Regions from separate parts of the Paenibacillus sp. F411 genome, predicted to be linked through region 2. Evidence: predicted binding sites of a transcription regulator. Region 2 holds the regulator's gene; each other region holds the start of a gene.
The links. Region 2 encodes Rex, which represses fermentation and respiration genes when NADH is low (regulators of the CRP and FNR family bind a similar motif). Its sites were predicted from a motif close to TTGTGAAATATTTCACAA; they were not measured.

Region 1 (3,282 bases), on a different contig from region 2:
GGCAACGGATGCCGCGATGGAAGAGCTCGTGAGCGCCAGCGAAGCTAATGAGGTGGCCTTTAATATTAAGAAGACGGAAGGACCGAGCATCTGGCTGACGCTGCTGTCCTCCTTTATTCCGCTGATCATTATGTTCGCATTGTTCTTCTTCCTGTTTAATCAGGCGCAGGGCGGCGGCGGCAAGGTCATGAACTTTGGCAAGAGCAAGGCCCGCCTGTATAACGAAGAGAAGAAGAAGGTGACATTCCAGGATGTGGCCGGTGCGGATGAAGAGAAGCAGGAACTGGTGGAGGTTGTCGACTTCCTGAAGGATCCGCGCAAGTTTAACACGGTAGGAGCCCGCATTCCGAAGGGCGTGCTGCTTGTAGGCCCTCCAGGTACGGGTAAGACGCTTCTTGCTCGTGCTGTTGCCGGTGAAGCCGGAGTTCCGTTCTTCAGCATCTCGGGTTCTGACTTCGTCGAAATGTTCGTCGGTGTCGGTGCATCCCGTGTCCGGGATTTGTTTGAGAATGCGAAGAAGAATGCCCCATGTATTATCTTTATTGACGAGATTGACGCTGTCGGTCGTCAGCGCGGCGCCGGCTTGGGCGGCGGCCACGATGAGCGCGAGCAGACACTGAACCAGCTCCTGGTTGAGATGGATGGCTTCGGTGCGAACGAAGGCATTATTATCGTTGCTGCAACCAACCGTCCGGACATTCTGGACCCTGCATTGCTGCGTCCTGGACGTTTTGACCGCCAGATCACGGTGGACCGTCCGGATGTGAAGGGTCGCGAAGCGGTACTGAACGTTCACGCCCGTAACAAGCCGCTCACGAAAGACGTGAAGATGGATGTTATTGCGAAGCGGACGACAGGCTTTACAGGTGCGGACCTGGAGAACCTCCTGAACGAGGCGGCCCTGCTCGCTGCACGGCGCAACCGGAAGGACATCTCCATGCAAGAGGTTGACGAGGCGATTGACCGTGTCATCGTCGGTACAGAGAAGCGCAGCCGCGTGATCAGTGACCGCGAGAAGCGGATTGTTGCTTATCATGAAGCGGGCCATACTATCGTTGGTTACTTCCTGGAGCATGCCGATATGGTTCATAAGGTAACGATCATTCCGCGCGGACGCGCGGGCGGATATGTGATTATGCTGCCGAAGGAAGACCGCATGCTCGTGACGAAGCAGGAGCTTCTGGACCGGGTTACCGGCTTGCTGGGCGGACGCGTAGCGGAGGAGCTGTTTATCGGCGAAATCGGTACCGGTGCATACAGTGACTTCCAGCAGGCAACGAGCATTGTCCGCAGCATGATTGTGGAGTACGGCATGAGCGAGAAGCTCGGACCGATGCAGTTCGGCACTTCTCAGGGACAGGTGTTCCTGGGCCGGGATATCGGACACGAGCAGAACTACAGTGATCAGATCGCATACGAGATCGATCAGGAAATGCAGCATTTCATTCAGGATTGCTATGAGAAATGCCGCCAGCTCCTGACCGAGCATGCGAAGGAAGTGCATCTGATTGCAAACACCTTGCTGGAGAAGGAAACGCTGGAGCTGGATCAGATCAAGCAATTGATCGAGACAGGTTCTGTGGATTCCGGCAACGACGGTGAAGGCGGCTCCTCCGAGAGCGGTGAACCGGTCATCGACAGCATTGGAGACGTACGTGTTCGCATTCAGGGCAAAGACCAGGAAGAGCGTTCCAACACGGGAGAAATTCCGAACAATCCAATGGACAATGATCAGCCGGAGAACAGCAATCCTGACGATAAGCCTCCAGGCGGGTCAGACCAAGGCGGCAGATTAACGTAGTAATATCGCCAAAACTGACGCTGCAGCGTTATATACAGATAGAACCGGAGAACATCCCTTGTTTTCCGGTTTTTTTTGTGCATCTTATCACGTTGACAGCCGGGAGAACGTTGTGTACATTAGGTGTTAACTAGCAGGTGTTTCTTTTCACAAGGTAGATGGGCATCTGTACTCAAATTGCTGCGGCCATACGAATCTTGCCGTAATACATAAAGGGAGAGGGTCAGAAGTGGAAGCTTTAGCACTGGAGCGTAAAGCCGAACAGAACCGGGAGTTACGCGAACGCTTAATCCAATTGAAGAAAGAACGCAACGCTATTATTCTGGCGCATTATTATCAGCGCGATGAAATACAGGAAGTCGCAGATTTTCGGGGAGATTCCTTCCTATTAGCACAGAAAGCCGCACAAACCGACGCAGACACCATCGTATTTTGCGGTGTGCATTTTATGGGTGAAAGCGCAAAAATTCTAGCCCCGAACAAAACCGTGCTCATCCCGGATGAGCGCGCAGGCTGTCCGATGGCTGACATGGTGAATGTGGATGGACTGCGCAAGCTGAAGGCACAGCACCCTAACGCCAAGGTCGTGACTTACATTAACTCCTCGGCGGAGATTAAAGCAGAAACCGACATCTGCTGCACGTCCTCCAATGCGGTAAAGGTCATTCAGTCTGTAGATTCTGATGAAATCATCTGGGTACCGGATAAGAACCTCGGTCATTATGTACAGCAGCATACGGACAAGAAGATGATTATTTGGGAAGGATACTGCAACACGCATGATATGCTGACCGTCAAAGATGTCATGGAGATGAAGGCCAAGTATCCAGGGGCGGAGTTTGTCGTTCATCCCGAATGCCGGCCAGAGGTTGTGGAGCTGGGTGATTTCGTAGGCAGCACGACGGCTATTTTGGAATATTGCAAGAATTCTCCGGCGAAAGAATTTATCGTGGGTACCGAGGATGGAACCGGCTATCAGCTTCGGGTAGATAGTCCGGATAAAGCATTTCATTTTGCTACCAAGTTTCTCGTATGTCCGAATATGAAGGTCAATAATTTGAAGAAGCTGGTGAAATGCCTGGAAACGATGAAGCCGCAAATTTACGTTCCGCCGGCCGTAGCCGATAAGGCACGGGCATCGCTCGAACGCATGCTGCAGGTGAAATAGGATGAACGGTGCTGTCATCGACCCCTCAAAGGCTCCCGTTATTCCTCCGTTTCTCGTTGATGTAGACTGGAGCAATCTTCCGGTGGTGACCACCGATTGTATTGTCATCGGTTCAGGGATAGCAGGTCTGTATACGGCTATTGAGCTTGCGAAGGACCGCCAGGTACTGCTCATTACGAAGAAGACGCTAATGGAGAGCAATACCCGGTATGCCCAGGGCGGCATTGCTGCCGTGACGGCAGAGGATGATTCCCCGATCTATCACCGGCAGGACACGCTGCTTGCAGGGGCAGGGCTCTGTTCCTCGGCAGCC
Region 2 (3,282 bases):
TGGTTCAGGAACAAGGAATCCGCTCCATATTCGGTGCCCATTCGCAGCGCCTCTGCAGCAGGAACAGCAGTAGGATCTCCACTGACGCCCTTGTGAATCAGAGCAGCGAGTCGAATTTCTTCAAACATATCCAGGTTGTTGTTGCTCGCCGGACCGTCTGTACCGAGAGATACCTTCACTCCCGCTTTCAGGAGCTCCGGTACACGGGCAATGCCGCTCGCCAGCTTCAGATTACTACCGGGATTATGAGAGACGCCGACCTGATGCGCGGCTAGAATGCTGATCTCCTCATCGGTAAGATGTACGCCGTGGGCAATCAGGCTAGGCCGGGAGAACATGCCCAGCTTCAGGAGATGCTCCACCGGCCGGACACCGTAATCCTTCACATTTTGCTCTACTTCATTGCGGGTCTCACTCATATGGGTATGCATCGGCAGATCCATATCGATGGAAGCCTGTACAAATTTCTCAATATATTCCGGCGGGCAGGTATACGGGGCATGTGGAGAAATCATCGTTGTAATTCGTCCATCCGCTTTTCCATGCCAGGATTTGGCGAAGTCAACCGCCTCGTTCAGCTTTCTCTGTTGTTCTTCCGGTGAGCACAGGCCGATCACCCCGCGTGTCAACACCGCCCGCATTCCGGATTGCTTCGTCACAGCCGCCACTTGATCCATATGATCATACATATCCAGGAAGGTCGTTGTGCCGCCCTTCAGCATCTCAAGAACGGAAAGAGAGGTACCCCAATAGACGTCTTGGGCCGTAAACTTCCCTTCCATTGGCCACATTTTCTCCTGCAGCCATACCTGGAGCGCCAGATCATCACCATAACCTCGCAGCAACGACATCGCTGTATGTCCATGAGTATTAATCAATCCCGGTAAAAACAGCAAATGGCTGCCGTCCATGACCTCGGTTGCCTCATCGATTTGCGGCTCCTCTTCCCCGATATACGTAATGATATCGTCCTCGATGAGCATGTATCCCGAAATGACAGTCTTTCCTTCCTCCATCACGGCAAAGGTGCCGTTCTTAATGACCTGCTTCCGCGGTGTCATTGTTCATCTCCTCCTTCCCATTATCCAAATAGTAAGCCAGGCTTTGCAAATCTGTCGTAAAATCAGCCGTATGAATACGGATGTGAGATGGAGCCTTCAGAATGACCGGCGCGAAATTCAATATGGCCTCAATTCCAGCTGCAACCAGCATATCCGCAACATTTTGCGCCTCAATGTCCGGGACGGTGATAATGCCGATCCGAATGCTCAGCTTCTGAATCGTATCACTCAGCTCCTCCATCGGCAGCACGGTCAGGTTATTGATGCGTGTCCCCACCTTAGCGGTATGAGCGTCAAAGACCGCTACGATTTTCATATTATCCTTCAGAAAGGCATTATAGTTGGATAATGCATGTCCCAGATTTCCTGCACCGACAAGCACCACGTTAATTTGCTGATCCAGCTTCAGAATCTGGCGAATCTTCTCAATCAGATAAATGACGTCATACCCGATGCCCTTTCTCCCAAAATCCCCGAAATACGCAAGGTCCTTGCGAATCTGGGCAGGATTTAGATCCAGCCTCTGTCCCAGCTCCTGCGAGGAGACGGTGGCAACCTCTCTCTTATGCAGCTCATTCAAATAACGCAGATAGACAGGCAGTCTGCGAACCACAGCTTCCGAAATTTTATCCGATTTCATGCTTGCTCCCCCTATAGATTAAACTCAAGGCCGAACACTTTAAGTCTCTAACACTGGAACACTAACACACCTTATTCATGAATCAGGCTGAAGCCATTCCTCAATCCGAGATACCATCTGATCAGATCGCATATGCTCCATTTTCGGTCCGGGTAAAGAGTACAGAAAATACTTGCCGTAATAAGATTCAATAATTCTTGTATCATAAACAATGACGATGCCGCGGTCATTTGCAGTTCGGACGAGGCGGCCGAACCCTTGCTTGAAGCGGATGACTGCTTGCGGGACAGACAGCTTCATAAACGGATTCTTCTTCTGCTGCTGCAGCAGCTCACTCTTCGCTTCAACCAGCGGGTGGCTTGGCGGCTGAAAGGGAAGCCGGACAATGGCCAGGCAGGTAAGGGCCTCTCCTGGAATATCAACACCTTCCCAGAAGGAGCTCGTGCCCAGAAGAACCGAGGGACCGCTATCTTGAAACCGCCGGATCAGCTTGCTTCGACTCACGCCGTCCATCCCCTGTCCCAGCACGTGAATATCACGGGACTGCAGCAGCTCCTTTAACGGTTCATAGACTTGTCTCAGCATTTTGTAGGAAGTGAACAGCACCATCATTCGGCCCTGGGTCGCCACGGCCGCGTCAGCCAGCGACTGCACCAGGCTGCTGAGAAATTTGGGATCTCCCACCGTTCCCTTCACGCTCGGGAAGTCCCGGGGGACAATGAGCAGCGCCTGCTCCCGGTACTGAAACGGAGAAGGCAGCTGCACGGTGTCCAGACGGCTCTGTTCCGAGGCCTCCTGCAGCCCCAGGTTGTCAATCATATATTGAAATGATTTATCGACAGACAGGGTCGCAGAGGTGAGAATCACACTTTGCTTCTTATCAAAGAATAATGCCTTCAGCTGCTGCGATACGTCAATCGGGACAGCATAAAGCTGAAGTGACTTGCTGCGATAGCTGCTGTTGGCCTCCATCCAGTATACCGTTTCCTCGTGAGTCAGGCTCATAAAAAAGCGCAGCTCCTCCCGATGGGCGGCGAGGTCCTTAAACAAGCCGTTCAGATCCGTCACCAGACTGTCAGCGCTGTAGTCATCCAGATCTTCTCTGAGCTCCTGGATCAGCACATCTCCCTGCCGGGATAACTCTCCCAGGGTCAAGTAGATCTGATGCTCGATCTGCTGCAGCTCGGTCCAGGCCTTTGGCAGCTTCGACTTGGACAGCCGCAGCGTATATTGTCCTGCGTCGCCGGGAAGAGCATCCCCTCTCTCCGGAATGAGCTGGAACAGCTGCTCACTAAGCCGGTCCCAATGCTCTTTCACGCTAATAAGATCGGGGATCAGCCGATCCACAACCGCAGTCCAATCTCCAGATTTCTCATGGCCGGAGAGCTGGAGCAGCTGCCGAAGCGCCGGAAGCTGGCCGTTCTTGCTGTCCTTGTACAGACGCATCAGCGTATGCACGACCGAGAAATATTTCACGTTCAGTCCCAAATGCTTGCCAGCCACCTCTTCCAGCTGATGCGCCTCATCAATGACAAGGTTCTCGTAGGGAGGCAGCAGCTGATGGTTGGCCTTCACATCCGT
Region 3 (3,282 bases), on a different contig from region 2:
ACTCGTAAATTGAATTCTGCCAAAATCACACCCCAGCACGGATGACAGGGTCCGAACCAGCTTGGTCTTACCTACGCCCGGCACATCCTCCAGCAGCACATGCCCGCCGGCCAGCATAGCAATCAGGATTAGAGAAATTTCTTCGTCATGACCCAGGATGACAGAGCTTGTCTTTTTGACGACCCTGGCAAGCAGCTCCGGTCCCCAGTACGGGTGTGCCTGCTCTTGGGACTGCCACGATGAATGGAACAATGGCCTCCACCTCTTCTTCTCGTTCATTTCTCCCTTTGAACTGAACATGTGCGGGAGTCTATGAATAGGTTTTCCAAGATTGCAAAAAGATAGACCACGTTTGGCGGGAGATTTTGGCGCACAACCTAAAGAGCCCCCGAAATCAAAGGATTTCGAGGGCTCGGGTTATTTACGTATAGGGTACCTAGTAGGCCAGTGTGAACAGACCTTTGATGTGGGACAGGTAACGCATGTTACTTGCTTCCTTCATCAGCGTTGCCGGCAGACCTTTAAGCTGGGTCTTGTTGGCGCCGATCGTACCGATCGCGTCCTTGCGTCCCAGGCTGCCCAGCGTACCGGAGAATACCGGCAAGAAGGCTTCCATAGCTCCGCCATTGGCATAAGCAAACAGGTTATAGCCTACAAGCTCGCCCATCTGCCAAGCCAGCTGTGCTGTTGGCGGATACGGACGGCCTTCCGGCCCCATTACCACAGCGCTGTCGCCGGCCAGGAATACATCCGGGTGGGAGGTAGACTGCATGAACTCATTGACTGTAGCACGGCCGCGGTTCACTTCGATGCCGCAGTTCGCCACCACGGAGTTGCCTTGTACGCCGCCTGTCCATACCAGTGTACTTGTTTGAAGCGTGCTTCCATCCTTCAGCTCTACTTCGGTGCCGTCCATCTTCGTGATCGGCAGGCCCGTAAGGAAGTTTACACCGCGCTTTTGCAGACTTGTCGTCGCACGGTCCACCAGCTCTGGCGGGAAGCCTGGCAGAATGGAAGGTGCTGCTTCTACGCAGTACAGCTTGATTTCGTCCGGAGAAATGCCGTATTTATGGGCAAGCTCCGGACGCATGTCAGCATACTCGCCAACAAGCTCAACGCCGGTCAAGCCGCCGCCGCCTACTACGATTGTAGCGTCTGCCGGATTCTTCGTTCTGCTGTATTCCGCAATGCGATCCTCTACATGCTTATGCAGACGGTTTGCATCGTTCACGGATTTCAGCACAAAGCTGTTCTCCTGCAGTCCAGGAATGCCGAAAAATGCGGTTTCGCTGCCCAGTGCAACAACCAGCATGTCATACGTCAAAGACGCGCCGTTTTCCAGAGCTACCGAGCGGCTGTCCGGCTTGATTTCCTTAACGGTACCGATCTTCAGGTCTACGTTCGCATCGCGAAGCAGCCTGTCCAAAGGCAGGGCAACCGCCTTTTCAGCAATATTGCCAGCCGCCAAACGATGCAGCTCGGTAATAATCTGGTGCGTTGTAAAACGGTTAACTACCGTGATTCTTGCGTTCATTCCGAAATGCTCACGGGCCGAGAGAGCGCTCAGCAGACCGCCGTAGCCTCCGCCCAGGATCAGAATATGTTTAGACATGACCATCCTCCGTTCTTATCCAGTTTCTTAATTAACGTTTCGTTTGTCCTTCGCGCTCATTGAGCACATCCAAGTAAGCCTGTGCAAAGCGCAGGCCCTTCTGTACCTGAGGGTCCTTCAGCATTTTCATCAAGCCAAATACGCTGATGCTGTTGCTGTCGCCTTGAAGGCGCACGCGGTCTCCGGCCTCAATGGCCGCAGAAGCGGTGCTCTTCATCGCATCGGTTACCGGCTTGGTGAAGCCGCTGAGTGAAGCCATGGTGTCCTCGGCGAGAACCGGGTCGGTAGCTACCGATTTTCCGAAGTCATATGCCTTGGTCATGAACGTCAGCATTTCAGCCAGCTTGGGAAGCTGCTCTACCAGTACCGTCAGGGATTCCTGAATTTCAGGCTTCAGCAATTGATCAAACACATCCGGAAGTCCCGCTTGCGGTGCTCCCAGATTTTCGGCAACCTTCTCCGAGCCTTCGGACGATTGCGGACGGGATGTTTCTGTCATGTTAATTGCCTCCTTTGCTTTAAATAAGGTCCCAAGAAGAAATGGCGGCGATTGAACCGGTTCGTCATTGTGTTACTTTCGGGATAACCGGCCGCTATTATGCATCACTGCTTAAAAGTGAGGGTTTGTGGAAATCTATATCGCCAAAACAAAGCAGGGGGATCGCCTCCCCCTCCCTTTTAAACCGTTTCGTTGGGATTGTGATTATTATCTCAACCTCTAGTCTATAACTTGTGCCTCATAATTACAAACAAAAAATGCACGTTTTTTCTACAAAGTTTGAATTTGATAAGCATGCTCTTTCATCACCACATGATTCAGCGGATGACCCGAGAAGTGCAGAATATCGCGGAGCGGAATCCACACGGCATTCCCCCAAATCATCACCTCGGAAGGCTGCTTCATCGAGGTATCTGGAGACCAGAGCATGCCAAGGCCCGGATCGGCACTCCATGACGCTCCACTAAGCGATACCCTGGCGGTTCTCGATGGCGCATCCCAGCTCACCCGTCCGCCAAGGCGCTCTACCGCAGAGCGCAGCGGCACCATGAGTCGGCCGTTCTCTATCCGGTATTCACCCGGCTGAAACTCAGCCGCCAGACCGGCCATGTCGAGCGTCAGCACCTTGCCCTGATCAAACAGCTGTCCGTTAGGAACGATATGCTCGGCAATCCACCTAGATCCTGGCTGCGACTCTTTAGGCTTGACTTTGCTCTGTACCTTGAACTGTACCGGTGCGGTCTCAGGCGTCAGCACGGCAAAGCGGTACCCTGCCTCCTTATAATGCTCGATAATGCGGGGCAGCGCCTTAACGGTTTCCTCGTGCCCTGCGCCATCGTGCAGCAGCAGATTGATCTCATCTCCTGCCGTCTGCATCGTGGATTGGCGAACAATCTCGTCGGCAGGCACACCGATCCGCTTGGAATCACCGCTGTCTGCATTCCAGTCGAACACACGGTAGCCTGCCTGCTTCAGCAGCTTGAAATAGGTTTCGTCAAATTTTCCTGCTGTGCCTCCTGGCGCCCGGAGCAGCTGGGGCCGTTCGCCTGTGATGCTGCGAATAATTTCCTCAGTCTGCTTGATTTGATCCCAAAACAGCGTGAATTTTCGGTATAGCTGGCTGTAATCATGATCATAGGTATGATTGCCGATGGCGTGACCTTCCTCCGCA

Region 1: the regulator Rex is predicted to act here: its motif matches at 1,937-1,954, upstream of nadA (quinolinate synthase NadA).
Region 3: the regulator Rex is predicted to act here: its motif matches at 2,310-2,327, upstream of JJQ72_RS14975 (helical membrane plugin domain-containing protein).

The regions. Positions count from the first base shown of each region.
Region 1 is NZ_JAGFIP010000022.1:43,390-46,671, forward strand. It holds gene ftsH (ATP-dependent zinc metalloprotease FtsH) at 1-1,801, shown strand, start outside; gene nadA (quinolinate synthase NadA) at 2,031-2,969, shown strand; gene nadB (L-aspartate oxidase) at 2,971-3,282, shown strand, end outside.
Region 2 is NZ_JAGFIP010000002.1:339,564-342,845, forward strand. It holds gene JJQ72_RS03995 (amidohydrolase) at 1-1,061, opposite strand, end outside; gene JJQ72_RS04000 (redox-sensing transcriptional repressor Rex) at 1,036-1,701, opposite strand; gene dinG (ATP-dependent DNA helicase DinG) at 1,777-3,282, opposite strand, start outside.
Region 3 is NZ_JAGFIP010000015.1:8,494-11,775, forward strand. It holds gene JJQ72_RS14965 (AAA family ATPase) at 1-252, opposite strand, end outside; gene JJQ72_RS14970 (NAD(P)/FAD-dependent oxidoreductase) at 437-1,612, opposite strand; gene JJQ72_RS14975 (helical membrane plugin domain-containing protein) at 1,644-2,111, opposite strand; gene JJQ72_RS14980 (polysaccharide deacetylase family protein) at 2,382-3,282, opposite strand, start outside.